2 regions of the Pseudonocardia sp. DR1-2 genome follow, and region 1 is predicted to be linked to the other one. Evidence: riboswitches for the same ligand, from Rfam matches in the RefSeq annotation. Region 1 holds a riboswitch; the other holds the start of a gene.
The links. A riboswitch is a leader RNA that binds a small molecule or an ion and turns the genes downstream of it on or off. The one in region 1 is predicted to bind thiamine pyrophosphate.
Positions count from the first base shown of each region.

Region 2: it holds a riboswitch for thiamine pyrophosphate, as region 1 does, so the genes downstream of both, thiO (glycine oxidase ThiO) here and ND486_RS21790 (ABC transporter substrate-binding protein) in region 1, are expected to answer to the same signal.

Region 1 covers NZ_JAMQOF010000007.1:232,436-247,973, reverse strand. The annotation lists gene ND486_RS21855 (precorrin-3B synthase) at 1-679, shown strand, start outside; gene ND486_RS21850 (precorrin-8X methylmutase) at 676-1,317, shown strand; gene ND486_RS21845 (precorrin-2 C(20)-methyltransferase) at 1,350-2,906, shown strand; gene ND486_RS21840 (GNAT family N-acetyltransferase) at 2,965-3,420, shown strand; gene ND486_RS21835 (alcohol dehydrogenase catalytic domain-containing protein) at 3,482-4,549, shown strand; gene ND486_RS21830 (cobalt-precorrin-6A reductase) at 4,550-5,305, opposite strand; gene ND486_RS21825 (haloacid dehalogenase type II) at 5,324-5,986, shown strand; gene ND486_RS21820 (ROK family protein) at 6,029-7,201, opposite strand; gene ND486_RS21815 (ABC transporter permease) at 7,203-8,705, opposite strand; gene ND486_RS21810 (ATP-binding cassette domain-containing protein) at 8,705-9,478, opposite strand; gene ND486_RS21805 (sugar ABC transporter substrate-binding protein) at 9,553-10,701, opposite strand; gene ND486_RS21800 (ABC transporter ATP-binding protein) at 10,956-11,684, opposite strand; gene ND486_RS21795 (ABC transporter permease) at 11,681-12,448, opposite strand; gene ND486_RS21790 (ABC transporter substrate-binding protein) at 12,445-13,461, opposite strand; TPP riboswitch at 13,453-13,566, opposite strand; gene ND486_RS21785 (hypothetical protein) at 13,793-14,515, shown strand; gene ND486_RS21780 (hypothetical protein) at 14,523-14,951, opposite strand; gene ND486_RS21775 (choline dehydrogenase) at 15,070-15,538, shown strand, end outside.
Region 2 covers NZ_JAMQOF010000001.1:988,126-1,003,663, forward strand. The annotation lists gene ND486_RS04570 (hypothetical protein) at 1-459, shown strand, start outside; gene ND486_RS04575 (gamma carbonic anhydrase family protein) at 579-1,100, shown strand; gene ND486_RS04580 (thiazole synthase) at 1,154-1,924, opposite strand; gene thiS (sulfur carrier protein ThiS) at 1,927-2,127, opposite strand; gene thiO (glycine oxidase ThiO) at 2,127-3,299, opposite strand; TPP riboswitch at 3,297-3,405, opposite strand; gene thiE (thiamine phosphate synthase) at 3,436-4,137, shown strand; gene ND486_RS04600 (hypothetical protein) at 4,162-5,469, opposite strand; gene ND486_RS04605 (DUF3159 domain-containing protein) at 5,628-6,296, opposite strand; gene ND486_RS04610 (SGNH/GDSL hydrolase family protein) at 6,451-7,239, shown strand; gene thpD (ectoine hydroxylase) at 7,251-8,177, opposite strand; gene ND486_RS04620 (ectoine synthase) at 8,306-8,701, opposite strand; gene ectB (diaminobutyrate--2-oxoglutarate transaminase) at 8,709-9,962, opposite strand; gene ectA (diaminobutyrate acetyltransferase) at 9,959-10,549, opposite strand; gene ND486_RS04635 (hypothetical protein) at 10,876-11,184, shown strand; gene ND486_RS04640 (SDR family oxidoreductase) at 11,295-12,035, opposite strand; gene tatA (Sec-independent protein translocase subunit TatA) at 12,056-12,331, opposite strand; gene ND486_RS04650 (arpA protein) at 12,536-13,405, shown strand; gene ND486_RS04655 (choline/carnitine O-acyltransferase) at 13,411-15,195, shown strand; partial or broken gene ND486_RS04660 (NAD(P)-dependent oxidoreductase) at 15,213-15,538, shown strand, end outside.

The DNA.
Region 1 (15,538 bases):
CGTGCTCCTGCTCGACGCGGCCGCGGCGTTCCTCGACCTGCGGGCCGCCCACAGCGCCGACCCGGCCGCGCGGGCCTGGCGCGCCGCGGAGCTGCCCGGAGCCGCGACCGGGATCGCGGCCCGGCTCTCCGGCCGCAGGACGACGCCCGCGCCGGGACCCGGAGCCCGGTCCGCGGGCGACACCGGTGGTCGATCGGCACGTTCCCGCCGTGCGGAGGGCGGGAACGTGCTCGTCGGCGTGTCCGACGGCGGAGCACTGGGCGTCGCGCCCCTGCTCGGGCAGCTCTCGGCCGCGCAGCTCGACGTGCTGGCCGGTGAGGCCCCGGGGCTGCTGGTCACCCCGTGGCGCACCCTCGTGCTGCCCGCCCCGGCAGCCGGTGCCGCCGACCGGCTGGCCGGGGCGGGACTCGTCGTCGACCCCGGGCACCCCGCGCTGCGGGTGAGCGCCTGCGCCGGGTCGTCGGGCTGCGCGAAGTCCCTGGCCGACGTGCGTGCCCATGCGCTCGACCTGATCGGCCGAGGCGGCCCGCGGACGGGCGCGGGGCCGGACATGCTGCACGTCGTCGGCTGCGCCCGCCGCTGCGGCGCCCCGCACACCGCGCACCGCGACGCCGTGGCCACCGGGCCGGGCACCTACGTCATCGACGGACACACGATCACGACCGAGGAGCTCCGCTGAGCGGGTACGACTACATCACCGACGGCAACGAGATCTACCGCCGCTCGTTCGCGACGATCCGCGCGGAGACCGACCTCTCCGGGCTCCCGCCCGGCGTCGACGACATCGCCGTCCGCATGATCCACGCCTGCGGCCAGGTCGACCTCGTCGACGACATCGCCGCCTCCGACGGCGTCGTCGCGGCCGCACGCGCCGCGCTGCGGGCCGGTGCCCCGATCCTGTGCGACGCGATGATGGTCGCCTCCGGGGTGACCGCCGCCCGGCTGCCCGCGGACAACGAGGTGCTCTGCCTGCTGCGCGACGCCCGGGTGCCCGACCACGCGCGCCGGATCGGCAACACCCGGTCCGCGGCCGCGCTGGAGCTGCTCGCCGACCGCTTCGAGGGCGCGGTGCTCGCGATCGGGAACGCCCCGACCGCGCTGTTCCACGTGCTGGACCTCATCGACCGCGGCGACGCACCCCGCCCGGCCGCGGTCATCGGCATCCCGGTGGGGTTCATCGGCGCCGCCGAGTCCAAGGCCGCCCTCGCCGAGCGGACCGACCTGGAGCACCTCGTCGTCCACGGCCGGCGTGGCGGGTCGGCGATCACCGCGGCGGCGCTGAACGCGTTGGCCCACGAGCAGGAGATCATCGCGTGAACGAGCGTGCGAGTGCCGCGCAGCAGCACGGCGTGACCGGCACCCTCTACGGCGTCGGCCTCGGCCCGGGCGACCCCGAGCTGACCACGATCAAGGCCGCCCGGCTCGTCCGCGACGCCGACGTGATCGCCTACCACTCGGCCCGGCACGGCCGCTCCATCGCGCGCCGGATCGCCGAACCGCACCTGTCGGGCACCGCGATCGAGGAGGCGCTGGTCTACCCGGTCACCACCGAGGCCACCGACCACCCCGGCGGTTACCAGGGTGCGATCGACGCGTTCTACACCGAGGCCGCCGCCCGGCTCGCCGCGCACCTCGACGCGGGCCGCGACGTCGTACTGCTCGCCGAGGGCGACCCGCTCTTCTACGGCTCCTACATGCACATGCACAAGCGGCTGGCCGGGCGCTACCCGACCGAGGTCGTCCCGGGCGTCACCTCGATCAGCGGCGCCGCCGCGGCGATCGGGCAGCCGCTGGTGGAGCGCGACGAGGTGCTCACCGTGCTGCCGGGCACGCTGCCCCGCGAGGAGCTCGCGAGGCGGCTCGCGGGCACCGACTCGGCGGCGGTGATGAAGCTCGGGCGCACCTTCACCACGGTCCGCGGGGCGATGGCCGACGCCGGCGTGCTCGACCGGGCCCGCTACGTCGAACGGGCCACGATGGAGGGCCAGCGGACCGGCTCGCTGTCCGACGTGGACCCCTCGGACGTGCCCTACTTCGCGATCGCCCTGGTCCCCGGTGAGGTCGCCGCCTCGGTGCCCGAGGAGGCCGTCGCGTCCGTCGTGGAGCCCGGAGGTGCGGCGGCCGAGGAGCGGTCGGTGCGCGGGCCGGGTGAGGTCGTCGTGGTCGGGACCGGTCCCGCCGGGCGGGACTGGCTGACCCCGCAGGTCGCCCGCGCCCTGTCGGAGGTGGACGACCTCGTCGGCTACGGCCCCTACCTGGACCGGGTGCCGCCGAACCCGCGTCAGGTCCGGCACGCCTCGGACAACAAGGTCGAGTCCGAGCGGGCGGCGCACGCGCTGGACCTGGCCGCGTCGGGGCGGCGGGTCGCCGTCGTCTCCGCCGGGGACCCGGGGGTGTTCGCGATGGCGACGGCGGTGCTGGAGGTGGCGGCGGAGCCGAAGTACCACGACGTCCCGGTCCGGGTGCTGCCCGGCATGTCCGCGGCGCAGGCCGTGGCGGCCGCCGTCGGTGCCCCGCTGGGGCACGACCACGCCCTGATCTCGTTGTCCGACCGGCTCAAGCCGTGGGACGTGGTCGCGGATCGGCTGCGTGCCGTGGCCGCGGCGGACCTGGCGATCGCGATCTACAACCCGCGCTCGAAGGCCCGGCCGTGGCAGGTCGGCGCGGCCCGTGACGTGCTGCTGGAGCACCGTGCACCGGAGACCCCGGTGGTGCTGGGCCGCGACGTCGGCGGCGCCGGGCAGCGGATCGTCGTCACCACGCTGGGCGAGCTGGACCCGGAGCAGGTCGACATGCGCACCCTGGTGGTGGTCGGCTCGTCGACCACCCGGGCGGTCGAGCGCGGCGGCGCGACCGTCGTGTTCACGCCCCGGCACTACGGCCCCGGCGGCACGACGACCGACTGACCACATCCGCCGGTTGTCGACATCCTGACGGATGCCGGTTCCGCGCTAGCGTCACGCCGTGCAACTGCAGGTGCGGCGCTTCGGCCCCGACGACTGGGAGCCGGCCCGCGCAGCCCGGCTCGCCTCGATACGGGACGGCTTCGGTGAGGACAGCGACTTCTACCGCGAGCAGGCCTCCATGGAACCGGCCGCCTGGCGGGCGGTCCTGGCCGAGCACGTCCGCTTCGGCGCCTTCGACGGCGACCGGCCGGTCGGCACCGCCTGCTGGCGGACCGGTGACGACGGCGACGGGCAGCTCTACGGCATGTGGGTCCATCCCGACGCGCGCGGGACCGGGCTGGCCGACGCGCTCGTCGACGCCGTCGTCGCGGCCGCGCGCGAGCTCGGCTCGGCCACCCTGTCGCTGAAGGTCGAGCCGGGCAACGCCCGGGCGATCGCCTTCTACCTCCGCACCGGGTTCGTCGCCGACGGCGACCCCGGTCCGGGGCTGGTCGTCATGACCCGACCGGTCTGACCGCGTCGGCGGGCCCCGGCAGGGCCGTCAGCCCGGTCAGGCCGGCTGGGAGGATCGCCCCATGCGAGCAGTACGGATCACCGCGTTCGGCGCGCCGCCCGAGGTCGTGGACCTGCCGGACCCCACCCCGCCCGTGGGTGGGGTGGTCGTGCGGGTGGAGGCGACCGGGCTGTGCGCCAGCGACCGGTTCGCCTGGGCCGGGCACGACGGCGACGTGACGCTCCCCCAGGTGCCCGGCCACGAGCTGGTCGGGCACGTGGTCGCGACCGGCGCCGGGGTCACCCGGTTCCGGGCCGGTGACCGGGTGACGACGCCGTTCGTCTGCGGCTGCGGCGCCTGCCCGGACTGCCGGGCGGGCCGCGCGCAGGTCTGCCCGCACCAGCAGCAGCCCGGGTTCACCCACGACGGGTCCTTCGCCGAGCTCGTCGCGCTGCACCACGCCGACCACAACCTGGTGCCGGTCCCCGACGACGCCGACGCGGCCGGCGCCGCGCTGCTCGGCTGCCGGGTCGCCACCGCGCACCGGGCGCTCGTCGGGCGCGGCGGACTGACCTCCGGGGAGCGGGTCCTCGTGCTCGGAGCGGGTGGGGTCGGGCTGGCCGCGGTGCTGATCGCGTCGGCGCTGGGCGCCGAGGCGGTCGTCGCGGACCCCTCGCCCGCGGCGCGGGCCCGGGCGGTCGAGCTGGGCGCGGTCGCGGCGGTGGACACCGCGGACGGCCCGGACGCGGTGCGCGGGGCCGTCGGCGACGGCGGCGCCCGCCTCGCGGTCGAGGCCGCGGGCCGCGCGGACGCGCTGGACCTCGGCGTCCGGTCGCTGCGCAGGCACGGGACGCTGGTGCAGGTCGGTCTGCTCACCCGGGAGCCGGTGGTGCCGGTGCCGCTGATGATCGCGCACGAGCTGACCGTCACCGGCAGCCACGGCATGGCCGCGGCGGACTACCCGGAGCTGATGGCGCTCGTCGCCGACGGGCGGCTCGACCCGGGCCGGCTGGTCACCCGGCGGACCGGGCTGGACGCGCTCGCCGGGGCGCTGGCCGCGGCTCCCGAGCCGGGCGGGATCCTCGTCGGCCTGCCCCGGGACCCGGCCGCGGACCGCTCGGCCCTCCCGGTGCAGCCGGTCCCCGGGTGATCAGTCCCCGAGCAGCCGGGCCAGCGCCGCGTCCACCGTGGGCTCCACCGCGACCCCGCCGGGCAGCGGCGGCCGGTCGACGACGAGGACCGGCACCCCGCGCTCCCGGGCCGCGGTGAGCTTCGGCGCGGTCGCCGCGCCGCCGGAGTCCTTGGTGACCAGCACGTGCGGGACCACGGCCCCGAACAGGGCGCGCTCGTCGTCGAGGGCGAACGGGCCCCGGTCGAGCAGCAGCTCGTGCCGGGCGGGCAGCGGGCCGTCGGGCGGGTCGACCGCGCGGATCCAGAACGCCGCGTCGACAGCCGCGAAGTGCGCCAGTCCCCCGCGGCCGGTCGTCAGCAGGACCCGCCCGGCCGGACCGGGGAGCAGGCCGGGCAGCGCGGCCGCGGCGGCGGCGACCGAGGCGACCCGGTGCCACCGGTCCCCCGGCCCGGGCGTCCAGCCCGGCCGGCGCAGCACGACCAGCGGCACCCCGGTCCCCGCGCAGGCGGCGGCCGCGTTCGCGGTCATCGTCGAGGCGAACGGATGGGTCGCGTCGAGCACCGCCGCGACCCGCTCGGCGCGCAGGTGCGCGGCCAGCCCCGCGGCACCGCCGAAGCCGCCGATGCGGACCTCGCCGTCGGGCAGGGCCGGGCTGCGCACCGCCCCGGCCAGCGACGACACGACCCGGACGTCGTCCCGGCCGGCCAGCGCGGCGGCCGCGGCCCGGCCCTCGGTCGTACCGCCGAGGACCAGCACCGTGCGGGGAGCGCTCACACCCGTCAGGGTAGGGGGATGGCGATCACGACCGTGGTGTTCGACGTCAACGAGACCCTGTCGGACCTGACCCCGATGGGGGCCCGGTTCGCCGCGCTGGGCGCTCCGGAGTGGCTCGGGCCGCTGTGGTTCGCCGCGACCCTGCGCGAGGGCATGGCGCAGGCCACCGGTGGGGAGCTGACGCCCTTCGCCGAGCTGGCGACGGCGACCGCGGCCGGGCTGCTGCGCCGGCACGGCGTCGCCGACCCCGACGCGGGCGCGCGGCACGTCGTCGACGGGTTCCTGGAGCTGCCGGTGCACGACGACGTCCACGGCGGGGTCGCGGCACTGCGGTCCGCGGGGCTGCGGCTGGTGACGCTGTCGAACGGCGCCGCGTCGGTGGCCGAGCGGCTGCTCGGCGACCACGGCCTGCGCGAGCAGTTCGACGCGGTGCTGTCGGTGGAGGACGCCGGGATCTGGAAGCCGGCTCCCGCCTCCTACGCGTACGCGCTGCGGGCCTGCGGGGTCGACGCGGCCGAGTCGGTGATGGTCGCGGTGCACCCGTGGGACCTCCACGGCGCCGCCCGGGCCGGAATGGCGACGGCCTGGCTGGACCGCCACGGCGACACCTGGCCCGGGTACCTCACCCCACCGACCTTCACCGTCGGCGCGTTGCCCGAGCTGGCCGGCCACCTGGCCTGAGCCCGCGGGACGCCGGGAGCGGTGCCGTCCGGCCCGCTCCCGTCAGACCGCCGCCAGCACCGGCTCGAACGCGATCTCGGCCGCGCCGACCAGCGCGCCGTCGCGGCCGAGCGGGGAGACCGCGAGCCGGGTCCCGCCCGCGGCCCGGCTCACCAGGCTGCGCCGGCGCAGCTCGGACCCGATCCGCTCGACGACCGAGGGCGGCAGCGCGCCGAACAGGTCGCCCAGCACGACGAGCTCGGGGGCCAGCATGTTCACCACGGTGACCAGCCCGGCGGTCATCCACCCGGCGTAGCCCTCCAGCAGCCGGTCGGCCCGGCCCGGCACGACGGCCAGGTCGCGCAGCTCCGCGACGAGCACCCCGCGCGGGGTGTCCTCGGGCAGGCCGAGCGCGCGGCACAGCGCGGGCTCGCCGACCTCGGTCTCCCAGCAGCCGTGCGAGCCGCAGAAACACTCCCGCCCGTCCGGGCGGACCATGAGGTGGCCGAGCTCGCCGACGTAGCCGCCGGTGCCGCGCAGCGGCTGCCCGCCCGACACGACGCCGCCGCCGACGCCGACGTCGGCCGAGAGGTAGACCATGTCGGCGACGTCGCGGCCGATCCCGCGCAGGTGCTCGGCGAGTGCGCCGGCCTCCGCGTCGTTGGCGACCTGCACCGGCCGGGCGAGGACGGCGGCGAGCCGGGCCCCCAGCTCGACGTCGCGCCAGCCGAGGTTGGGCGCCTCGTGCACGAAGCCGTCGGAGCGCCGCACGACGCCGGGCACCGAGACCCCGACCGCCTGCTCGGCCACGCCCAGCTCGTCGCGCAGCAGGGCGGCGGACTCGGCGAGGTGGGTGATCACCTCGCCGGGCAGCCGGGTGGTGCGGTGCAGGTTCCAGCTGTGCCGGCCCAGGATCTGGCCGCCGATGCCGACCATCGCCAGCGCGACCTGCTCGACCCGGATGTCGACGGCGAGCACCACCGCCGCCTGCGGGTCGGGCAGCACCAGCAGCGACGGCCGCCCGGCGCCGGAGCGCTGGGCCGGGACGGCCTCGGTGACGACGCCCGCCTCGGCGAGCCCGTCCACCACCGCCTTGATCGTGCTGCGGTTGAGGCCGAGCTCGCCGGCCAGCGTCGCGCGGGTGCAGGGACCCTCGACGTGCAGCCGGCGCAACAGGACGGCCCGGTTGTGCCGGCGCGCGTCGTCGGGTCGGGTCCCCGATCCGGGCTGGGTCATGTCACCGGCCGCTGGCCGCCGCCCGGCGCCGTGACGCCACGTCGACACCGGCCGCGAGCAGCAGCACCAGGCCGGTCACCACGAACACGACGGCGGCGGGCTGCTTGAGCAGGCCCAGACCGTTCTGCACCGTGGCGAGCACCGTGCCGCCGATGACGGCGTTGCTGATGCGGCCGCGGCCGCCGAACAGCGACGTGCCGCCGATGACCGCGGCGCCGACCGCGAACAGCAGGGTGTTGCCGCCACCGGCCGCCGGGTTCACCGACCCGATCTTCGACGAGTAGACGATCGCGCCGATCGCGGCGAAGGCGGTGGAGATGACGAACACCGACGCCCGGATGCGGGCGACGTCGATGCCGGCCCGGCGCGCGGCCTCCCGGTTGCCGCCGACGGCGTAGACGTGACGGCCGAACCGGGTCCGGTCGAGCACCCAGGTGCCCGCGACGAGCAGCACCAGCACGACCGGGACGACGTAGGGGATCCCGGCGATCGCGATGACGCCGGGCGAGCGGTCCTGCACGAGTGCGAACGTCACCAGCCCGCCGAGCACCACCACCGCTCCGATCTTGAGTGCGACCAGCCCCGTCGGCGGCGCGACCAGCCCGCCGCGGAGCCGGGTCCGCAGGCGCACCACCTGGACGGCCGCGTAGCCGCCGGCGACGACCACGAACAGCACCCAGGACGCCGTGACCGAGAGATTGCCGTTCGCCACGGCGTTGATCAAGGGGTCGCGCAGCGCGATGGTGCCGCCGTCGCCGATGAGCTGCAGGATCACGCCCTGCCACGTGATGAACAACGCCAGCGTCACGACGAACGACGGCATCCCGATCCGGGCCACGAGGAACCCGGTGAGGCAGCCGATCACCACCCCGACGCCGACGGCGAGCCCCATCACGGTGAACGCGTTCGCCGGGACCCCGATCACGAGCACGACCGCGGTGAGCAGGCTGATCACCGACCCGGCCCACACCCGGACCAGCGCGGCGAGCACGGCACCGGCCAGCATCACCGCCACGAGCAGCACGAACACGGTGGTGCCGGTGGCGCCGAGCACGTTGCCGTCGCTCATCAGGTGCAGCGCCATCAGCGCCGCCGCCAGCCCGGACGCCGTACCGGCGGCCAGGTCGATCTCCCCGGTGAGCAGCACGAACACCAGGCCCATCGCGATGATGGTCGGGCCGGCGCCCTGCTGGAGCAGGTTCGCCAGGTTGAGCAGGCTCGGGAAGGTGCCGCCCGAGTCCAGCACGCTGAACAGCACGAACAGCGCGGCCAGGCCGAGCAGCGCCGGCAGCGAGCCCAGGTCACCGCCACGCAGGCCGCGCAGGTACGCCGTGATCGCCTCGCGGGTGGTGCGGGCGGTGGTGTCGATACCGAAGTCGGCGGCCCGGTTACCGGGGTTCGCCCGGCGGGCCGCGCTCTGCTCCTGCTCGGGCGCGGGCGTCCGTTCGGTCACGGTGTCTCCTCCCGGGCCGGCGGGGCCGGACGGATCGGGGTGGGGGGCCATCAGGTCACCGCCTGCTCGGGCCGCGGCAGCCCGAGCTCGCCGGAGCGGCCCGCGGTGATGAGCTGGACGACGTCGGAGTGGGTGACCTCGCGGGTCGGGACCTGCGCGACCATCCGGCCGAGGTAGAGGCAGGCGATCCGGTCGGACACCTCGAACACGTCGGCCATGTTGTGGCTGATGAGCACGACGCCGAGGCCCTGCTCGGCCAGCCGTCGCACGAGGTCGAGCACCTGGCGGGTCTGGGCGACGCCGAGCGCCGCGGTCGGCTCGTCGAGCAGCACGACGCGCGAGTCCCAGAGCACCGCCTTGGCGATGGCGACGGTCTGGCGCTGCCCGCCGGACAGCGACGCGACCGGGGTCCGGACCGAGGTGACGGTGCGGACCGAGAGCGACGCGAGGGTGTCGCGGGCGGCCTGCTCCATCGAGCCCTCGTCGAGCATCCAGGAGCGGCCGCGCTCGCGGCCGAGGAACATGTTCTGGACGATGTCGAGGTTGTCGGCCAGCGCGAGGTCCTGGTAGACGACCTCGATGCCGAGCCGGGAGGCGTCCGACGGCCCGGCGACGGTCACCGGCGCCCCTTCGAACAGGACCTCGCCGGAGTCGATCGGGTGGATACCCGCGACGCACTTGACCAGGGTGGACTTACCCGCGCCGTTGTCGCCGACGAGCGCGGTGACCTCGCCGGCGCGCACGGTCAGGTCGACGTCGTGCAGGACCTGCACGGCGCCGAAGCTCTTCGACACACCGCGCAGGGAGAGGATGGGGTCGGCCACTTCGGGCACCTTCCACGTGGGCGTCGGCCGGGCCGCGGCGGGGTCTCCGCCGCGGCCCGGTCCGGCTGCGGGTCCTACTTGATGCCGAGCTGGCCGCAGGCGGCCTGGGTCTCGGCGTTGCAGATCTCCGAGGCCTTGACGTAGCCGGCGTCGGTGACCTTCTTGACCGAGTCCTTGGTGATGAGCTGCGGCTCGAGCAGCACCGACTTGACGTCCCGGTTGCCCTTCGGGTCCTCGACCGTCTGGGTGGCGACGCCGTCGGCGGCCGCGGTGTCGCCCTTGGCCAGGGCACCGGCGAGCTTCGCGGCGGCCTCGGCCTCCTGCTCGATCGGCTTGAACACCGTCATGTACTGGTCCCCGCGCAGGATCGCGGCGAGCCCGTCGGCGGTGGCGTCCTGGCCGGTGACCACGACCTTGCCGTTCAGGCCGTACTTGGCCAGCACCGTGACGATGGCGCCGGCGAGGCCGTCGTTGGCGGCGACGACGCCGTCGACCTTGCCGCCGTTGCCGGTGAGGATCTGCTCGAAGGTGGTGCCACCGACCTGGTTGTCCCACTTGTCGATCTTCTGGCTCTGCACCAGCTTCAGCGCCCCGGACTCGTACTTGGGCTTCAGCACGGTCTGCTGGCCGTTGTAGAACAGGGTCGCGTTGTTGTCGGTCGGCGCGCCCTCGATCTCGATGACCTGGGCGCCCGGCTTGTCGCCGATGCCCTGGACCAGGCCCTCGCCCTGCAGGGCGCCGACCTTCTCGTTGTCGAAGGAGACGTAGTAGTCGCTGACGCCGCCGAGGTTGAGCCGGTCGTAGTCGATGACCGGAATGCCCTGGGCCTTGGCCTTCTGGGCGACGGCGGTGCCGCCGTCGCTGCTGATCGAGGCGATGATCATGACCTTGACGCCGCTGGAGATCATGCCGTCGGCCAGGGTGGAGAACTTCTGCTCGTCGCCCTGGGCGTTCTGGATGTCGGGGTCCATGCCCTGGGCGCGCAGCGCCTTGTCCAGCATGGGCTTGTCGAAGCCCTCCCAGCGGGCCGAGGAGTCGGTCTCGGGGAGGATCACCCCGACCTTCACCCCGCCGCCGGACCCGCCGGACCCGCCGCCGGCGGCCTCCCCGCCGCCGCCGGCGCTGTTCTGTCCGCAGCCCGCGACGGCCAGCAGCAGGCCGAGACCCGCCGCCGCGACCGCCCGACGCAGCCGGGGACCGCGCCCCGTGTTCCGTGCCCCCATCGGGGTCTCCCTCCACCACGTTGTGGACCGCTCGCATGATCACGAACGGGTGAATGTTGCGAGCGCCAACGTATTGGGCGGAACCGGTTCCGCAACAGCCTTCTGAATCGAGACAGTTCCCGTTCTGTCATCACAATCCGGTCACGAACATCGACTTTGTTGCCCTGCGGCACGATCCGGACGGCCGCCACGGCACCAGAACGCGCCGTGGCGAACGGCGACCACCGCTCCCCCGCCCCCGGGTCGGGCCCGCCTCAGACGCGCAGGGTCTCCAGCAGGTCCGCCTCGACCGCGGCCAGGGTCGGGTCGGTACGGCTGCGCGGCCGCCCGGCGTCGACGACGACCTCCCGCACCACGGTCGCCGGGCGCGGCGAGAAGACCAGCACCCGGTCCGAGAGCAGGACCGCCTCCCGCACGTCGTGGGTGATCAGGACCGTCGTCCAGCCGTAGCGGGCGCGCACCGACTCCAGCCAGTCCTGCATCGCGGTCCGGGTGAGCGCGTCCAGCGCGCCGAACGGCTCGTCGAGCAGCAGCACCTCGCGCCCCCCGACGACGGTGCGCAGCAGCGCCGCGCGCTGGCGCATGCCGCCCGACAGCGCACCCGGGCGGGCGTCCTCGAAGCCCGCGAGCCCGAACGGCTCGAACAGCGCGCGGGCACGCTCGCGGGCCTCGCGGCGCCCCACGCCGGCGACCTCCAGCCCGAGGGTGGTGTTGTCGAGCACGGTGCGCCACGGGAACAGCAGGTCCTGCTGGGGCATCAGGCCGAACGGGGCGCCGCGCACCGGGCCGCCGTCGACCTCGATCCCGCCGGTCACCGTCGCCCCGTCGAGGATGCCCGCCAGGGCCCCGAACAGCGTCGACTTGCCGCATCCCGACGGCCCGACGAGCGACACGAACTCCCCCGGCGCGACGTCCAGGCTCACCCCGGACAGCACCGGCAGGTCGCCGTAGGAGACCGACAGATCGCGCACCACGACCTTCACCGCGCACCGTGCCCGTCGTGGTCGGCCACGTACCAGGGCGTGACCAGGCGCTGGAGCAGGAAGGTCAGCGCGAACAGCGTCACCGACAGCACCGCGGTCACGCCGACGGCGGCGAGCACCAGGTCGGTGCGGAACTGGTTCTTCTGCAGCTGCATGAAGATGCCCAGGCCGGCCCGGGCGCCGACGTACTCGGCGAAGATCGCCCCGGTGACGGCGTAGGTGATCGCGATCCGCAGCGCCGTGAAGAACGACGGCAGCGCCCCGGGCAGCCGCACGTAGCGGAACCGCTGCCAGCGCGAGGCCCCCATCGACCGCAGCAGCGCGGTCGCGGACCGGTCGGTCGCGGCGAAGCCCTCGATCAGCCCGACCGCCACCGGGAAGAACGTCACCAGCGCGATGACCAGCACCTTCGGCAGCAGGCCGAACCCGAACCAGATGATGAGCAGCGGGGCGATCGCGACCACCGGCAGCGTCTGCGAGGCCACCAGCAGCGGGGTCAGCGCCCGGCGCAGCCACGGCGAGAAGTCCACCGCGACCGCGGCCGCCCAGGCCAGCGCCATCGAGACAGTGAACCCGATCAGCGTCACCTGGACCGTCGGCAGCGTGTTCGCCCACAGCTCGGCCCGGAACGCCCAGCCCTGCTCGACCACCCGCAGCGGCGAGGGCAGCACCTGGGGGCGGGTGCCGGCGACGGTGACCGCGACCTGCCAGGCGACCAGCAGGGCGGTGACCAGCGCCGCGGCCGGCCACAGCCGGCGGATCACGGTGCCAGGTAGTCGTTGGTGAACCAGGTCGAGAAGTCCGGCTTCTGCCGCACCGGGGCGCCGTCCGGCCCCGCGACGGTGCCGGTGTCGTAGAGGAATCCGGAGAACCCGGCCCACTGCTGCGGGGTCTGGAACCCGACGCGGCCCTGCGTGTCGCGCAGGAAGCGCTCGCTGAGCATCTGTGCGCCCCGGTCGACCAGCGCGTCGGAGGTGAACGCGCCGGGGTTGGCCTCCTTCAGCATCCGGGCCGCGGTCGACGGGTCCTGCGCGGCCAGCGCGTAGCCCTTCTGGACGGCCTGCACGAACGCGCGGGCCCGGTCGGGGTTGTCGCGCAGCCAGGTCGAGTTGCCCAGCAGCAGCACGTTGTAGGAGTCCGGGAAGCCGTAGTCGGTGTAGCGGAAGGTGCGGATCGGCTCGCCCCGCAGCTGCGCCTCGATGCCCTCGACGTTGACAAACGGCTCGGTGAAGTCGGCCTGGCCGGAGTAGAGCGCCTCGTAGGCCGCGGTGGACAGGACCTCGGTGCGGAAGTCGCCGCGACCGCCGTCGGCCCGGATCACGGCCTGCATCTTCTGGTTCTCACCGGGCCCGCCGAACCCGGCGTAGACCTTGCCGTCGAGGTCGCGCGGGCGCCGGATGTCGGTGCGGTCGGAGCGCACCGCGATCTCGGTCGCCCAGTGCTGCAGGATCGCCATCACCGAGGTGATGTCGGCGCCCGCGGCCTTCGAGAACGTGAAGGAGTCCTGGAAGCCGATGCCGAAGTCCGCGGCGCCGGAACCGACCAGGGTGTCCGGTGAGGTCTGGTTGTAGGGCAGGAACTCGACGTCGAGGCCGGCGTCGCGGAAGTAGCCCGCCTGCTGGGCGGCGAACAGCCCGATGTGGTTGGTGTTCGGCGTCCAGTCCAGGGCGACGCGGATCGGCCCGCCCCCGGCGGGGCCGTCGGCCGCGGCGCAGCCGGACAGGGCCAGCGCGAGCGCCAGCGCGACGGCGAGCGGACGGAGAGCACGTGACAGCACGGAGCGGCCTCCCTACGCCGGTGTGACCCGGATCAGGTTCGAACGGTCGGCGGCCGGTCCTGCCGCCCTCTCAGCCTCGGTGCGCGGGCTCCCGCGGTACGTCCTCCGAACCTTACGCGGCCCACCCCGTCCTGCCGGGGCGACCTCCGTCGCACCGGTCGACCGGACACCCCCGGTCACCGAAGCCTCCGGTTCCGTCACCTGCGGTGATCGTCGGGACGGGCCGGGCGAGCCGCCGTCCGCGGCGGCGACCACGATCGTTATCCTCGCCACCACACCCGCGACGCTGTGTCACGAACCCGCTCGCGGGAGCTGACGCGGAAGGGACGAGATGGCGGCCTCGCTCTGGACCTCCGGCACGACCGGGCGGCCGACGCCCGACCCGGCACCCGCCCTGGTGCGGGTCGCGTTGCAGGCCGGCGCCACCTCCGTGGCGCACGCCGACGTCGCCGCGATGCTGTCCGGGATCTGTGTCGCGCTGGTGCCCGCCGCCCGGGTCGGGGGTGCGGCGCTGCTGCTGCGCGAGCCCGCCGACCCCCGCGACCCCGAGGCCCGGCGGGTGTTCGGCTCCGACACCGCCGCGCTGCGCCTGGGTGAGCTGCAGCGCCGGGCCGACGCCGGGCCGGGCCCCGCCGCCGAGCGCGGCGACCGCACGCTGACCACCCCGGACCTGACCCGGTCCGGACCGCCCGAGCTGGCCGCCGCCGCGGCCGACTGCGGCCTGGTCCGCTCGCTGTCGGTGCCGGTCCCGGTCGCCGGGCGCACCGCGGGCGCCCTGCAGCTGTTCGCCCGCGGCGGGCCCGACGACCCGCTCGGTGAGCGTCTGGTCGTCGCGCTGGCGCCGGTGGTGACCGCGCTGGCGGCCCGGCTCACCGACGTCCGCGAGCTGGCCCGGCTGCAGCTGCGCGCCGAGCGGCCGTCGGTGCCGGAACAGCCCGACGCGCTCGACCGCACCGCGCTGATCCCGGCGGCCCGCCGCTCCCCCGTGGTGCCGGTGGCGCCGCGGGTGCCCGCCCAGCGGCAGGCGCGGCACCGCAGGCACGACCAGGGCTGACCCGGGGTCAGGCCTCCGGCCGGTCCCGGCGGGCCGCACACCGTTCGAGGAGCTGCTGGTGTTCCTGCAGGTAGGCCGACACGCGCTGGCGGCTGACCCCGAACAGCCTGCCGATCCCGGCGATCGTCTCGCCCTCGGCGTGCAGCGCGACGGCCTCCTCGCGGCGGAACCGGCCACCGACGGCGCCCAGGCCGTCGAGGGTGCGGGTGAGGGTCTCCACGATCAGCGGCCGTGCCTCGCGCGGGACGATCGCCCGCCAGCTCAACCCCTGCGACCGCAGCTCCTGCAGCTCGGCCACCCGTTCACGGGCCGAGGACAGCTCGGCGACCGACGCCTCCAGCTGGGCGGCGAGGGCGGCCAACGCGGCGTCGGCGTCGTCCGCGGCGGCGTCGCGGAGGTGCGCTCCGTCCTCGGCGTCCCGCTCGGTCGTCGTCACACCATCGAGCCTACGGGGGCGGCGGCGACGGCCGGTGGGCGCGGCGTACCGTGATCCACGCAAGGGGGGTTGCTCCCTCGAACAGGGCAATCCCGACAGTGGGTGTGGAGGGCGCGCAATGGGCCGGTACGACGTCGTCATCGTCGGCGGGGGATCCGCGGGGGCGGTGCTGGCCGCCCGGCTCACCGAGGATCCCACGCGCCGGGTGCTGATGCTCGAGGCGGGTCGGCCCGACCACCGCTGGGACCCCATCATCCGGATGCCCGCCGCGCTGTCGAAGGCGTGGGGCAACCCCCGCTACGACTGGTGCTACGTCACCGAGCCCGAGGCCGGTCTGGCCGGGCGCCGGATCGCCGTCCCGCGCGGGAAGGTGCTGGGCGGCAGCAGCAGCATCAACGGGATGGTCTACCAGCGGGCCCACCCGGGCGACTACGACCGCTGGTCCCGCCTGCCCGGCTGCGGACAGTGGAGCTCGGCCCACCTGCTGCCCTACTTCCGCCGCCTGGAGCGGCGGATGTCCGAGCACGGCACCCCGCTGCCCGACGGCGGCCACGGGCCGCAGGTCCTCGAGCGCGCCCCGGCCGCGG
Region 2 (15,538 bases), on a different contig from region 1:
GTCGTCGCGGGCGGGCGGGTCTCCGACGCCTTCACCGGGGTCGCCGGGGCGGTCGGGGCGATCCCGTTCGTCGGGTCCGACCTGGCCCGCGCGCTGGATCCGGCCGCGGGGGCGGGCACCGAGCTCGTCGCGGCGGGGCGGGAGTTCGGCGACGCCGTCGGCACCCTCGCGACGGGGGCGCTGGTCGTCGTCCCGCTGGTGATGCTGCTGCCGGTGTTGCTCGGCTGGCTGCCGCTGCGGCTGCGCTACGCCCGGCGGGCCGGTGCCGCCGTCGCGGCGCGGACCGCCGCGCCGGATCTGCTGGCCGTGCGGGCGCTGTCCCGGGTGCCGGTGTCGCGGCTGGTCCGGGTCGCGCCCGACCCGGCGGCGGCGTGGCGGTCCGGGGACCCCGCCGTCGTCGCGGCGCTGGCCGCGCTGGAGCTGTCCGACCTGGGTCTGCACGCACACCCGCACGACTGAGCGACGACCGGGCGACGACCGGGCGACGACCGGGCGACGACCGGGCGACACGGGGGCGAGCGGGCGACGACGCGGTCTCGTCGCCGACGGGCAGCGCGGCGGGTGCGAAGCTGTCGGCCATGCCGCTGTTCGCCCTGGAGGGCCTCTCCCCCACCGTGCACCCGGACGCCTTCGTCGCTCCGACCGCGACGCTCGTCGGGGACGTACGCGTCGAGGAGGGCGCCTCGATCTGGTACAACGCCGTGCTCCGCGCCGACCTGGGGCCGATCGTCGTACGTGCCGGCGCCAACGTGCAGGACGGGTCGGTGCTGCACGGCGGCGACGACCCGGTCACCGAGATCGGCGAGGGGGCCACGATCGGGCACCTGTGCGTGGTGCACGGCGCCGTGATCGGGGCGCGCGCGGTCGTCGGGAACGGCAGCACCGTGCAGGACGGTGCCCGGATCGGCGAGGGCGCGATGGTCGCCGCCGGGTCGACGGTCGCGCCGAACTCCGAGCTGGCTGCCGACCGGCTGATGCTCGGCTCCGCGGCGAAGGAGCGCGGCGAGCTGACCGAGCAGGCCCGCTGGTGGGTGCGGACCAACCCGGACTTCTACCGCGCCCTGGCCCGGCGGCACGCCGACGGCGTCGCCCCCGCCTGAGCCCTCCCGAGACGGTCCGGTGCGTTCCGCGGAACGCACCGGGACGTCGGTCCTCAGTCCTCGCGGCCGGGCGAGCTCGCCTGTGCCCGGTAGCGGCGCGGGATCCGACCGGCGTGCCGGGCGTCCCAGCCCGCCTCCACCCCGCGGCGCATCGCGCGGGCCATCCGCTCCGGGTCGGCGGCACGAGTCACGGCGGTGGCGAGCAGGACCGCGTCGCAGCCCAGCTCCATCGCCAGCGCCGCCTCCGAGGCGGTGCCGATCCCGGCGTCGAGCACGACCGGCACGCCCGCGGCGGCCACGATCATCTCGATGTTGTGCGGGTTGCGGATGCCCAGCCCGGTACCGATCGGCGAGCCGAGCGGCATGACGGCGGCGCACCCGACCTGCTCCAGGCGACGGGCGAGGATCGGGTCGTCGTTGGTGTAGGGCAGCACGGTGAAGCCGTCGTCGACGAGCTGCTCGGCGGCGTCGAGGAGCTCGACCGGGTCGGGCAGCAGCGTCGTCTCGTCGGCGACGACCTCCAGCTTCACCAGGTCGGTCTCCATCGCCTCGCGCGCCATCCGCGCCGTGAGCACCGCCTCGGCGGCGGTCCGGCAGCCCGCGGTGTTGGGCAGCACGGCGATCCCGAGGCGGCGCAGCAGGTCCAGCAACCCGGTCCCGCCCGCGACGTCGACACGGCGCAGCGCCACCGTCGTCAGCTCGGTGCCGGACGCGACCAGCGCCCGCTCCAGGATCTCCAGGTTCGCGGCACCACCGGTGCCCATCACCAGCCGCGAGTCGAACAGGTGGTCGCCGAACGTGAGCTTGTCGGTCTGCACAGCCATGCTCATCCTCCCTGTACCGCGGTCAGGACCTCGACCCGCGCGCCGTCGGCGGGGCGGTGCCCGGCCCACGAGGTGCGCGGCACGACCTCCCCGTCCACGGCGACGGCGATCCCCCGCTCCGGCAGCCCGGCCTCGGCCAGGATCCGGGCGAGGTCGGCGCCGTCGTCGACGTCGCGGTGCTCGCCGTTCAGCACGATCCGCATCAGTGGTTCCCCTCCTCGCGTGCCCCGGCGGCGGCCGGGGCGAACCGTCGCGGATCCGCCGCGCGGACCGGTTCCGGTACGTCGTCGCCGCGCAGCACCGCCGCGACGGCCGCCGCGGTCACCGGTACCAGCAGCATCCCGTTGCGGCCGTGCCCGGTGGCCGCGACCAGCCCGTCGGGCCCGGTGCGCCCGATCAGCGGCAGGTTGTCCCGGCTGCCCGGCCGCAGCCCGGCCGCGGTCTCGGTCAGGGCGTACTCGGCGATGCCGGGCAGGATCCGCTCCGCGTCGCGCAGCAGGTCGCGCACCCCACCGACGGTGACGTCGGTGTCGAAGCCGTTCTCCGCCGTCGTCGCGCCGATCACGAGGTCGCCGTACCCGGGCAGCGTCCGCGGCACGGCGTAGACCGGGCGCCCGTCGACCAGCGCCCGCACCGTCCGCGACGGCGGCGGCAGGGCACCGGCGCGGCGGGTCAGCCGCAGGATCTCGCCCTTCACCGGGCGGACCAGCCCGTCGAGCACCGGGTGCAGCGACGACGAGTGCGCCCCCGCCGCGACGACGACCGCGTCCGCCGCGACCTCGGTCCCGTCCGCGAGCCGCACGCCGGTGACACGGGCGCCGTCGTCGAGGACGCGCGCGACCCCGCGGTCGGAGACGACGACCCCCGCCCGCCCGGCCGCGGTCGCCAGTGCGGCGAGCAGCCGCCGGTTGTCCACCGACGGGTCGTCGGGCACCGAGAGGCCGCCACGGACCTCCGGGCCCAGCGCGGGTTCGAGCCGGCGCAGCTCGCGACCGGTCAGCCGGTGCACGTCGCGGCCGAGGGACTCCAGGTAGTCCGCGAGCGCGGTCAGCTCGGCGCGGTCCCCCGACCCGGTCGCGGCGACGACGGTGCCCTCCGGGTGCAGCCCGGCGTCGGTGCCGGCGTCGGCGGACAGGGCCGCGGCGAACTCCGGCCAGCGCGCGACCGAGTCCAGCCCGAGGGCGAGGAGGTCCTCCTCGCCGGGCCAGGCCTCGGTGACCGGGGCGAGCATCCCGCCCGCCACCCAGGACGCGCCGCGACCGGGGGCCGGGTCGAACACCGTCACCGACCAGCCGTCGCGGGCCGCCGTGCGGGCGACGGACAGGCCGACGGCCCCCGCACCCGCGACGACCAGCCGTCCGGCACTCGCGCTCATCGGATCCACCTCACTCCCTGCGCCGGCATGACCCGGATCAGGTTCGACGGTCGGGACCGCGTCGCGGATCCCCTCTCAGCCCGCTGCCCGGGCTCCCGTGGTTCGTCGTCGTCCGGGGCCCAGGCTACGCCGTAGCCTGCGAGCCGTGTCCGACACCGATACCCGTCCCGGCACCGGCGACACCCGTCGCGCCCGGCTCGACGGCCTCACCGACGCCCGTCTCTACCTGTGCACCGACGCCCGCACCGCGCGCGGTGACCTGGCGGAGTTCGCCGACGCCGCGCTCGCCGGCGGGGTCGACATCGTCCAGCTGCGGGACAAGGGCGGGCCCGGCGGGCCGCTGGAGGCGAGCGCGGAGCTCGCCGCACTGGAGGTGCTCGCCGACGCCTGCCGCCGGCACGGCGCGCTGCTCGCGGTGAACGACCGCGCCGACGTCGCGCTCGCCGCGGGTGCCGACGTGCTGCACCTCGGCCAGGACGACCTGCCGGTGGCGTGGGCGCGCCGGGTCGTCGGCGACGACGTGCTCATCGGCCGGTCCTCGCACAGCCCCGCCGAGACCCTGACCGCCGCCGACGAGGACGGCGTGGACTACTTCTGCGTCGGCCCGTGCTGGCCGACCCCGACCAAGCCGGGACGCCCGGCCCCCGGCCTGGACCTGGTGCGCACGGTCGCCGGACGGACCCCGGCGCGACCGTGGTTCGCGATCGGGGGCATCGACGGCGACCGCCTGGACGAGGTCCTCGACGCCGGTGCGGACCGGATCGTCGTCGTCCGGGCGATCACCGAGGCCGAGGACCCGCGCGCGGCCGCGGCGGCGCTGCGGGCCCGCCTGCGCTGAGCCCGCCTGCGCCGGGCAGGCGGGTCAGTTCTGCGTGCCGGAACCCTGGTTGCCCGAGCCCTGGCCGCCGGAGCTCTGCCCGCCCGAGTCCTGACCCGACTGGCCGGAGCCCGGCTGCTGGGTCGGCAGGACCCGGTTCAGCCCGTCCTGCAGCGGGTTCGACGAGCCCGAGCCGTCCTGACCGGAGTCCCGGTCACGGGTGCCGGTCGACGACTCCGACGTGCTGGTGCCCGACTCCTCGGTGGAGGTCGAGCTCGACGACGACGTCGACGAGTCGCCCCCGGAGCCGTCGCCCCGGTCGTTCTCCTGCTGGGTGGGGGGAGCACCGCCGCGGACGACGTTGCTCACCGAGGTCCCGGACGAGCCGGACAGCGACGAGCCCTTCACGAACTCGATGCCCGAGATCAGGAACATCGACACCGCGAAGGTGACGACGCCGAGCACCGCGGACACGATGACCGTCTTGCGGGTGACCCGGACCCGGCGGAACCGGCTGTGGCCCGCTCCGGCGGCACGGGTGGTGCCACCGGGTGCCTGCCACGGGTCCAGCAGCACCGTCTCCTCGCCGGTGGGCCCGGCGAGACCGTGGCCGGAACCGTTCTGCGCGGCGACCGCGGTGCCCTCGGCGACGCCCTTGCCGCGCCGGGTCGCCTTGTCCTTCAGCTCGAGTGCCTTGTCCTTGCTGACCTCGAGCGAGCGGGTGAACAGCGTGGTGGCCAGCGTCGAGATGATCGAGCCGAGCGCCGCGCCGATCACCGTGCCGACCGCGCCGAGGAACGAGCCGAGCACCGCCGTGACGATCGCCGCGCCGGCGCCGGCTGCGATCTTCGTCGGGCTGAGGTCGGCCTTGAGGCCGCTCGCCTTCGTGGTGTCCGACGAGGCGTCGCCGGAGCCGTCACCGGACCCGCCAGAGCCCCCGGACCCACCGGGTCCGTTCGGTCCGCCGCCGACCGGGCCCACCGGACCGCCGGGTCCGGCCGCGCGGGTCGTGTCCGACGCGGGCGGCAGCACCCGGGTGCGCGGACGCCCGCCGGGCGGGGTCCCGTCCGGCACGCCCGGACCGGGCACGACCGGGCTCACCGGACGGCCACCGGGCGGGGTCTGCGTGGTCCGGCCGCGGACGGTGCCCGACGGCTGCTGCGGGACCCGGCCGCCGTGCGTGCGGGGCGGATGCGCGGTGCGCTGACGGGGCAGCCGCGGGGCGTCGGGGGCGGCCACCGGGCGACCGGTGCCGGGTCGGGGAGCGGACGGCTGGGCGGGGGGACGGGCCGGGCCGGGGACGCCACGGGGGGCGTCGCCGAAGCCGGGCTCCGGGGGGCGCTGGTGTGGCATGGCTCCTTGCAGTGATCGTCGGTGCGGCGGCTCGCCCCGGGGGAACGTCCGGGCGGCCACGATTGCGCCGGACGATCACCCGAAGTGGTGACCTTCACACGACCGAGCGAAGGTCACGGGAAGATCACGATTCTAGCGCTACGAGGTGTCAGAGCCTGTCACCGGGGGTGACGAATGCCCGGGTGATCGGCCGGCAGCGCCGTACGCAGCAACGGCCACGACACGAGCACGCTCAGCCCCACCAGCACCGGGCTCAGCACGGTCCGCGCGACACCCAGGAGCACGACCTGGTCGGCCGCCCACAACGGGAGGAACACCGACAGCCGCAGGACGTACTGCGCCACCCACGCCCAGGACGCCCGCTGGTACCCGCGGAGCAGGTCCGGGTCGCGCCGCCACCTCGTGCGCTGTCCCAGCAGCCCGCCGACGACGACCCCCAGCAGCGGCCACCGCACGACGATCGAGATCGCCCAGGCCAGCGCGCTGCCGACGTTGGACACGATCTGGACCAGGAAGAAGTCCGACGCCCGCCCGGTCACCAGCGCGATCCCGGCCGCGACGACGACCCCGGCCAGCCCGAACAGCACCGCCCGCGGCCGCCGGCCGCGGTACAGCCGCCACCCCGCCACCGCGGCCCCCGCGACGATCGCCGCGCCGGCCCCCCAGTTGATCGGGAACGCCGACCCCGCCGCCCCCGCCACCACCCAGGCGAGCACGAACGCGACCACCGGGATCGAGGCGTCCACGGCACCGGCCCGGCCACCGAGCAGTTCGGCGAGCCTCGGGTCCTCCCGGGATGCGGTGTGCGGAGCGCGATCGGACGTCACCCCGCTAAGGGTGCCCTATCCCGCGCGCCGGGTCGACGGGATCGGATTGGCGGACAGCGCCGAACAGGGTGATCATCGGCGTAACACCGGACATCGTTGCGGTGAACAACAGACAAGGCACGCGGAGGACCGGGGACGAGAGGGGGCCGTGCCGATGCACCAGCAGACGCACGCACAGCACCGGAGCTACGTCGCGATCGGCGACAGTTTCACCGAGGGGCTCGACGACCTCACCCCCGACGGCCGGGCCCGCGGCTGGGCCGACCGCGTCGCCGAGACCCTCGCCCACCGCCGCCCGGGCTTCGGCTACGCCAACCTCGCCGTGCGCGGGAAGGTCCTCGACGAGATCGTCGCCGAGCAGCTGCCGGTCGCCGAACGGATGCGCCCCGACCTGATCACCTTCTGCGCGGGCGGCAACGACATCATCGGCTGGTCCTGCGACGTCGACGACCTCGCCGCCCGCTTCGACGCCGCGCTCGGCAGGCTGGTCGCGACCGGCGCCGAGGTGCTGATCTTCACCGGCTTCGATCTGCGCCGGATGCACCCGTTCATCCGCAGGCTGCGCGGCCGGATCGCCTGCTACAACGAGGACATGCGGGCCGCCGCCGAACGGCACGACTGCCGCGTCGTCGACCTGTGGGCGATGGACTGCCTCGCCGATCCGCGGGCCTGGGGGCCGGACCGGCTGCACCTGGTCCCGCACGCGCACGAGCGGGTCGCCTGGCGGGTGCTGGAGACCCTCGGTGAGCAGGCCCCGGACTGGCGCGGGCCGTGGCCGGAGCCCGAGGGCGGACCGACCCCCTGGACCGCGCGCCAGGCCGAGGACCTGCGGTGGGTCACCCATCACGTGATGCCGTACCTGCGCAAGCGGCTGCGCGGCGGGCACACGTGGGACGGGTACCGGCCCAAGCGTCCGGAGCTCTCACCCCTCCAGGACGCCTGAGCGCGAGCCGCTCAGCGGACCGGTGAGTGGTCCCGGGCGGCGATGTGCGACGGCCGCGGCCGCGGCGCGGAGAACGGCGCCACGCAGGTGTTCTCGACGCTGTTGAACACCAGGAAGATGTTCGAGCGCGGGTACGGGGTGATGTTGTCCCCCGACCCGTGCATGCAGTTGGAGTCGAAGAACGTGGCGCCGCCCGCGTCGCCGGTCATCATCGCGATGCCGTGCCGCTGGGCCAGCTTCGCGATGGACCCCGGGTCGGGGGTGCCGATCTCCTGCTCCGTCAGCGACGTCAGGTGGTAGTCCTCCGGCGTCTCGCCGACGCAGGACACGAAGGTCCGGTGCGACCCCGGCATGATCATCAGGCAGCCGTTGAACGCGTGGTTGTCGGTCAGCGAGATCGAGCAGCTCACCGCGCGCGGGCCGGGCATGCCGTCCTCGGCGTGCCAGGTCTCGAAGTCGGAGTGCCAGAAGAAGCCCCCGCCGCCGAGCCCGGGCTTGTAGTTGATGCGGCTCTGGTGGACGTACACGTCGGAGCCGAGGATCTGACGGGCCCGCGACAGCACCCGCTCGTCGCGCACGAGCCGGCCGATCGCCTCGGAGATCCGGTGGACCTCGAAGATCGAGCGGACCTCGTCGGAGGACTTCTCGACGATGCAGCGCTCGTCGGCGCGGACCTCGGGGTCGTGGGCGAGCCGGTCCAGCTCGGCCTGGTACTCCACGATCTCGTCGGCCGTCAGCAGGCCCGGCACCTGCACGAAGCCGTCGCGCTCGTGCGCCTCGAGCTCCTGGGCGCCGAACATGCCCGCGCTCGCCCGGTCGCTCCAGACGGTGGGCTCGGCGCGGTCGATGAAGGCGGGGGTGTTCGAGACGCGCGTGGGGTAGCGGTCCCCGGCTCCACGCACGAGACGCGGTTCGTCGTTGCCGACCAGTGCGGTCATGGACCCTCCTGTGAGTCGCTGTGGGTTCGGTGTCCCTTCGGATGGACGTCGTGTGAACGACCGCGAGGGGCGTTCCCGCTGTCACACAGCGGAAACACCCCTCGCGATGTCGATCTCGGGACGGAGGTTCAGTCCTCCGTGATCAGCGGGTACACGCCGTTCTCGTCGTGCACCTCCCGGCCGGTGACCGGCGGGTTGAAGACACACACGCACTTGATGGTGGTCTTCGGGCGGAGCTGGTGCTTCTCGTTGCCGCTCAGCACGTAGATCGAGCCCGGCTTGAGCTGGTACGTGACGTCGTTGTCCTTGTCGTAGAGCTCGCCCTCACCCTCGGTGATGAAGACGGCCTCGATGTGGTTCGCGTACCAGAAGTCGTTGATCGTCCCGGCCTGCAGGGTGGTCTCGTGGACCGAGAAGCCGACCTTGTCGTTGGCGAGCACGATCCGCTTGCTGCGCCACTGGCCGTTCTCGGACTCGACGTCCCGCTCGGTTCCGGTGATCTCGTCGATGGTGCGGACGATCATGTGGGTATCAGCTCCCGATGACGGTGCGGACGGACTCGGCGATGATCCCAAGACCCTCGTCGAGCTCGTCGTCGGTGGTCGTGAGGGGCGCCAGCAGCTTGAGGACCTCGTCGTTCGGACCGGCGGTCTCCAGCAGCAGGCGGTGCTCGAAGGCCTTCGAGGCCACCTTCTCGGCGAGCCCTTCGCCCTCGAACTGGATGCCCCGCGCCATCCCACGGCCCTTGGTGAACATCTCGGTGCCCTGGTTGTCACCGATGATCTTGTTGAAGGCCTCCTCGACCTTCTCGCCCTTGCGCAGCGTCTCCTTCTCCAGCGTGTCGTCGGTCCACCAGTTGCGCAGCGTGTGCGTGGCGGTGACGAACGCGGGGTTGTTGCCGCGGAAGGTGCCGTTGTGCTCGCCCGGGCCCCACTGGTCGTACTCGGGCTTGATCAGCACGAGCGCCATCGGGAGTCCGTAGCCGGAGATGGACTTCGAGATCGTGACGATGTCGGGCTGGATGCCCGCGATCTCGAAGGAGAAGAACGGGCCGGTCCGGCCGCAGCCCATCTGGACGTCGTCGACGATCATGAGGATGCCCTTGCGGGTGCACAGGTCCCGCAGACCCTGCAGCCACTCGATGCGCGCCGGGTTGAGCCCGCCCTCGCCCTGGACCGTCTCGACGATCACCGCGGCCGGCTCGTTGAGGCTGGACCCGGTGTCGTCGAGGACCTTCTCGAACCACAGGAAGTCGGGCATCTTGCCGTCGAAGTAGTTGTCGAACGGCATCGGCGTCGAGTGGACCAGCGGGATGCCGGCGCCACCGCGCTTCATCGAGTTGCCGGTCACCGACAGCGCGCCCAGCGTCATGCCGTGGAAGGCGTTCGTGAAGTTGATCAGCGCCTCCCGGCCGCTGATCTTGCGCGCGAGCTTCAGCGCGGACTCGACGGCGTTGGCGCCGGTCGGGCCGGGGAACTGCACCTTGTACTGCAGGTCGCGCGGCTTGAGGATGACGTCCTCGAAGGTCTGGAGGAACTCGCCCTTGGCCGAGGTGTACATGTCCAGCCCGTGGGTGATGCCGTCACGGGTCAGGTACTCGATCAGCGGCTTCTTGAGCACCTCGGGGTTGTGCCCGTAGTTCAGGGCGCCCGCACCACCGAAGAAGTCGAGGTAGGAGTGGCCGTCGACGTCGGTCAGACGGCTGCCCTTCGCCGTGTCGAAGACGACGGGCCAGTTACGGCAGTAGCTCCGGACCTGGGACTCGAGATCCTCGAAAACGGTCATGTGTTCCCACCCTTGTCTGCTGCGATCGGGCCGATGAGATAGAGGTTCTCCGGCTCGTGCTCGTCACCGAGCAGGTCCGGACCGAAGAGGTCCTCCCGCTCGATCGTCATGTCGTGGCGCTCCGCGAACTTCGTGAACAGGCGGATCGAGGAGGCGTTGTCCGGCGTGATGGTGGTCTCCATCCGCTCGGCGCCCGCCTGGTCCCAGACGGCGTCCAGCATCCGGCCGGCGAGCCCCGCACCGCGTGCCACCGGATCGACGCACACCTGCCAGATGAGCAGGGCGCCGTTCTCGGGGCGCAGGTAGCCGGTCACGTAGCCGACGGCGCGGCCGTCGTCGCGCCGGGCGATGACCGAGGTGCGTGCGAAGTCGCGGCACCACAGGACGTAGGCGTAGCGGGAGTTCGCGTCCAGCGTCCGCGCCTCCACCGCCAGCCGCCACATGTCCACCCCGTCGGCCGGGGCCGGGGAACCGATCTCGTACGAATGGTCACCGTCGGCGTCGGCCGCCGGGGCGGGTGCGCCGGTCGCGGCGTCCCCGTCCGGAGCCGTGGACGCCCGAGGAGGAGCCTGTTCGGGAGCGGTCATGACTGGCGAGGTTAGTGCCGTCCGGCGCAGGTCGCAGCCGCTGACGACCGGCGGCCGACCTCGACGCCGTGATCGACGTGACCGGCGCCACAGCATGATCCGGAACCGTGCGACCGGGTGTCCGCCCAGGAAGACACCGTGATCACCGGCCCGTCCGGCGGGTCCCGGAACGGACCGGCCGGACCCGCCGAAGGCACGGACGTGGCCCTCGCCACGCTCCGCGACCACCCGGCCGCACGTTCGGCCAATCGTGCGGATGCACTTGCATCTGCACCGCTGCGGGGTGACGATGGCTACTCCGTCGAATCGTGCCCGGAGGAGCTGCCGTGTCGGTGATACCCGCCAGTACGCGCCCCGTGGCCGTGGTGACCGCGCCGGACGAGGAGCAGACCGTCACGGTCACCTGCGCCCGCGACAGCCGCAGCCACGTCGTGGCGCAGGCGGTGCTGGCCGACTCGCTCGCCGCCGGAACCGGACACTGCACCGCGCTCTGCGGGCACGTGGTGCTGCCGGCGTCGCTGGCCTCCCCGCCCGGGGACGGCTGCCTGCTGTGTGCCGAGACCTCCGGGGCCGGGCGCCGCGCCCGCCGCCGCGGACGGATCGGTTTCGGGCGCTCGGCCCGCGCCGCCTCCTGAGCGCCGCCACCGACCGCCGACCGCACAGCCGGTCCGTTCCCCACCGCCGGCCGGGCCCCGACCCGTGCCGGTGGCTCCCTCACCCGCCACCGGTCCGGTCCCGCGACGGATCAGCGCCCGCCGGACACGTCCAGCACGGCGCCGGTGACGTAGCTGGCCTCGTCCGACAGGAGCCACGCGATCGCCGTCGCCACCTCGTCGGGGTGGCCGGCGCGGCCCATCGGGATCGACGGCGCCATCCGCTCGATCCGCCCCGGCTCACCGGCCCGGGCGTGGAAGTCGGTGTCGAGCAGGCCCGGTCGTACGGCCGCCACCCGGATCCCGTCCGCGGCGACCTCCTTCGCGAGCCCGACGACGAGCGCCTCGACCCCGGCCTTCGCGGCCGCGTAGTCGTTCCACTCGTCGGGCGAGCCGAGCACCGCCGCGCGGGAGCTGACGTGCACGAGCACACCCCCCGCCCCGCCGTAGCGGGTCGACATGCGGTGCACCGCTTCGCGTGAGCAGAGCAGGGCCGCGCGCAGGTTGAGCGCGACGACCTCGTCGATCCGGGCGTCGCTCATGTCCTCGAGACGCTGCCGCGAGGGAGCTCCGCCGGCGTTCGCGACCACGCCGGTCAGCGGCGAGGGCATGGCCGACGCGGCGTCGAACAGGCGCTCGACACCCTCGGTGCGGGTGACGTCCGCTGCGACCGCGTCGGCGTGCACCCCGGCCGCCCGGCACTCCGCGACGACGGCCGCGGCGTCCTCCGGTGAGGCCCGGTGCCCGATGAGGACGTCCTGGCCGCGGGCGGCCAGCAGCCGGGCGGTGGCCGCGCCGACCCCGCGGCTGGCCCCCGTCACGAGCACCGTCATGCGTCGTCCGTCCTGCGGTGTCAGGCCCGGTGGGCCTCGGGACCGGGCTCCGGACGGGCGGTGCCCTCCGGCGTCCCCGGCTGCCGGGTACCGGGGTCACGGACCTCGGTGTCGGCACGGGGCGCGCCGCCGGGTCCGATCTCACCGGGGCGCTCGTCGTCGTCGCGCAGGCCGCGCATCTCGCTCTTCAGGATGCGGCTGGACCGACCGACCGACCGCGCCATCTCCGGCAGCTTCTTCGCGCCGAACAGCAGGACCAGCACGACCAGCACGATCAACCAGTGGGTGGGGCTCATAGCTCCCATGACAGCCTCCTCGCTCGCCGACGGGATCAACGAACCATCCTCCGCCGGGGTTCCCTCCCGCAAGAACAGCCTCCCATGGCGCACGGAAACTGATCGCTCGGTCACTCACCGTTGATCCGGCGACGTCGAACGGGTTTGGATGACGGTGACACCGTGGGCGGCACCGGCGCTGCCCGGGGACGAAGGAGCTGATCCGTGCAGCCGACCGCACTCGCGGCCCCGCAGGAGCTCGACCCGGTCGACCTGGCCCGCTACCCGGTGCACGAACCGGGCTCGTCCGGGTGGGAGGACGCGGTCCGCCGGGCCCGCGCCCAGCTCGCCGCCGACGGCTGCGCGGTGCTCCCCGGGTTCGTCCGGGCGTCGTGGCGGGACCGGCTGCGGACCGAGGGCGAGGCGGTCGCCCCGCTGGCGCACTACGAGACCGCCGTGGTCAACGTCTACAACACCGACCCCGACCCCTCGCTGCCCGCCGACCACCCGGCGGGGGTGCCGATGGAGCGGGGCAACGCCTTCGTCGCCCGCGACCGGATCCCGGCCGCCGCGGTGGTCCACCGCCTGTACCCGCAGCCCGCCTTCCGCGCCTTCCTCGCCGCCTGCACCGGCGTGCCCGAGCTGCACGAGCTGGCCGACCCGCTGGCCGGGCTGTGCCTGAACGTCGTCGGCGACGGCCGGTCGCACCCCTGGCACTTCGACACCAACGAGATCGCGATCAGCCTGCTCACGCGCGCGCCGGAGGCCGGCGGGGTCTTCGAGTACTGCCCGGACATCCGCAGCACGTCCTCGGAGAACACCGCCGACGTCGCCGAGGTCCTGCACGGCAGGGGCGGTGACCGCGTCCGGCGGCTGGTGCTGCGTCCCGGTGACCTGCAGCTGTTCCGCGGCCGGTACTCGCTGCACCGGGTGACCGAGGTGCGCGGGGACGTCGCCCGGCACACGGCGATCTTCTCCTACAGCACCCGCCCCGGGGTGGTCGGCAGCGCGGTCCGCACCCGCCAACTGTTCGGGAGGACACTGTCCGAACACGGGGGGTCGCGCGCCGTGCGCGTCGACGGGCTGCTGGACTGATGCCCGTGACCACCACGTTCGCGGCCGACGACGACCTGCCGAAGGTGCCGCTCCCGACCCTGTCCGCCTCGGTCGACCGCTTCCTCGAGTGGTGCGCCCCGCTGCTCACCCCCGACGAGTACGCCCGCACCGAGTCCGCCGCGCGCGAGCTGCTCGCCGAGGGCGGCCCCGCGTCGGTGCTCCAGGCCGACCTCGAGCGCTTCGACGCCGGCGCCCACAGCTGGTTGGACGCGTTCTGGCCGTCGCGCTACCTGGGCCGGCGCGACCGGATCGCGCTGAACGCGAACTTCTTCTTCCTGTTCGGGCCGGGATCGACCACGGACCCGTGCGAGCGGGCCGCGCAGCTCACCGTCGCCGCCCTCGGGCACAAGGCCGATCTCGACGCCGGGACGTTCCCGCCGCTGGTCAACCGCGACGTGCCGCAGTCGATGGACCAGAGCCGCCACATCTTCTCCACCACCCGCATCCCGGGCGACCCCCAGGACACCGTCCGCACCCCCTACAGCGACGGCTGGCCGGGCCCGTCCACCGAGCGGCACGTCGTGGTGCTGCACCGCGGCCGGATCCACCGCCTCGACGTGGTCGGCGCCGACGGCGCCGCGCACACCGCCGAGGAGATCGCCGGCGCCCTGCGGGAGATCCGGGACGCCCACCCCGAGCGGGCCGCCACCGGTGACGCGGTCGGCGCGCTGACCACCCTGGCCCGCGCCGAGTGGGCCGCGGTGCGGGACCGGCTGACCGGGCTGGACCCGGCCAACGCCGAGGCCGTCGACCTCGTGGAGCGGGCGCTGCTCGCGATCTGTCTCGACGAGACCGACCCGGCCGACGAGGAGTCCGCCGCGCGGACCCTGCTGGCCGGGGACGCCGGTGACCGCTGGTTCGACAAGGCGCTGTCGATCGTCGTGCTCGCCGACGGCACCGCCGGGGTCAACATCGAGCACTGCGAGCTCGACGGCACCACCGTCCTCACCCTGGTCGACGCCATGTTCGCCGACCCGGTCGAGACCCACGCCGAGCGCATCGGGACCCGCCCCCAGGGCACCCCGCCGCACGGCGAGCTGCGGTTCGTCCTCGACGACGACCTGCGCGCCACCGTCGCCCGCGCACACGACGAGTTCGCCGCGTTCCTCGACGCCACCGCCACCGAGCTCGTCGCCTTCGACGACTTCGGCGCACGCGACGCCAAGGCCCTGAAGTGCTCCCCGGACGCCTTCGTGCAGGCCTGCTACCAGGTCGCGCACCGGCGGGCCAAGGGCGTCACCGGGGCCACCTACGAGTCGATCGCGACCCGGCAGTTCCGGCGCGGCCGCACCGAGGCGATGCGGGTGATCACACCGGAGATGGTGACCTTCGTCGACACCATGGGGGACCCGCAGGCCTCCGACGCCGACAGGGTCGACACCTTCCGGGCCGCCGCCGCGGCGCACGGCGCCCGCGCGAAGCAGTGCCAGCAGGGCGACGCGCCCGAGCAGCACCTGTGGGAGCTGGACTGGATCCGGCGCCGTCGCGGGGCGGAGCTGGGCGTCACCGAGCAGCTCGCGGTGTTCGACTCCCCCGGCTGGACGATCATGCGCGACGACTGGCTGTCGACCAGCTCCGCGCCGTCGGACAACATCCGGTACTTCGGGTTCGGCTCGACCAGCTCGCGCTGCATCGGGGTGGCCTACGTGCTGCTGCCCGACCGCTTCCACGTGCACCTGTCCACCCCGGCCGACCAGGCCGAGGGGATGCACGCCTTCGCCCGGGAGCTGCGGACGGCGGTGACCGAGCTGCGGAACCTGCTTGCCTGAGCGGGTTCACTGGTGGGGTGGAGCGCTTCCTCGTCACCGGCAGTTCCGGCCACCTCGGTGAGGCGCTGGTCCGCACACTGGCCGGCGACGGGGTGCCCGTCGTCGGCCTGGACCGGCGGCCCTCGCCGTGGACGGCGGTCGTCGCGTCGCTGACCGACCGCGACGCCCTGCGGTCGGCGCTGCGCGGGGTCAGCCACGTGCTGCACACCGCGACGCTGCACAAGCCGCACGTCGGCTCGCACAGCAGGCAGGACTTCGTCGACACGAACGTGTCGGGCACCCTCGCGGTGCTGGAGGAGTCCGCCGCCGCGGGGGTGCGGGGCGTGGTGTTCACGTCCTCGAC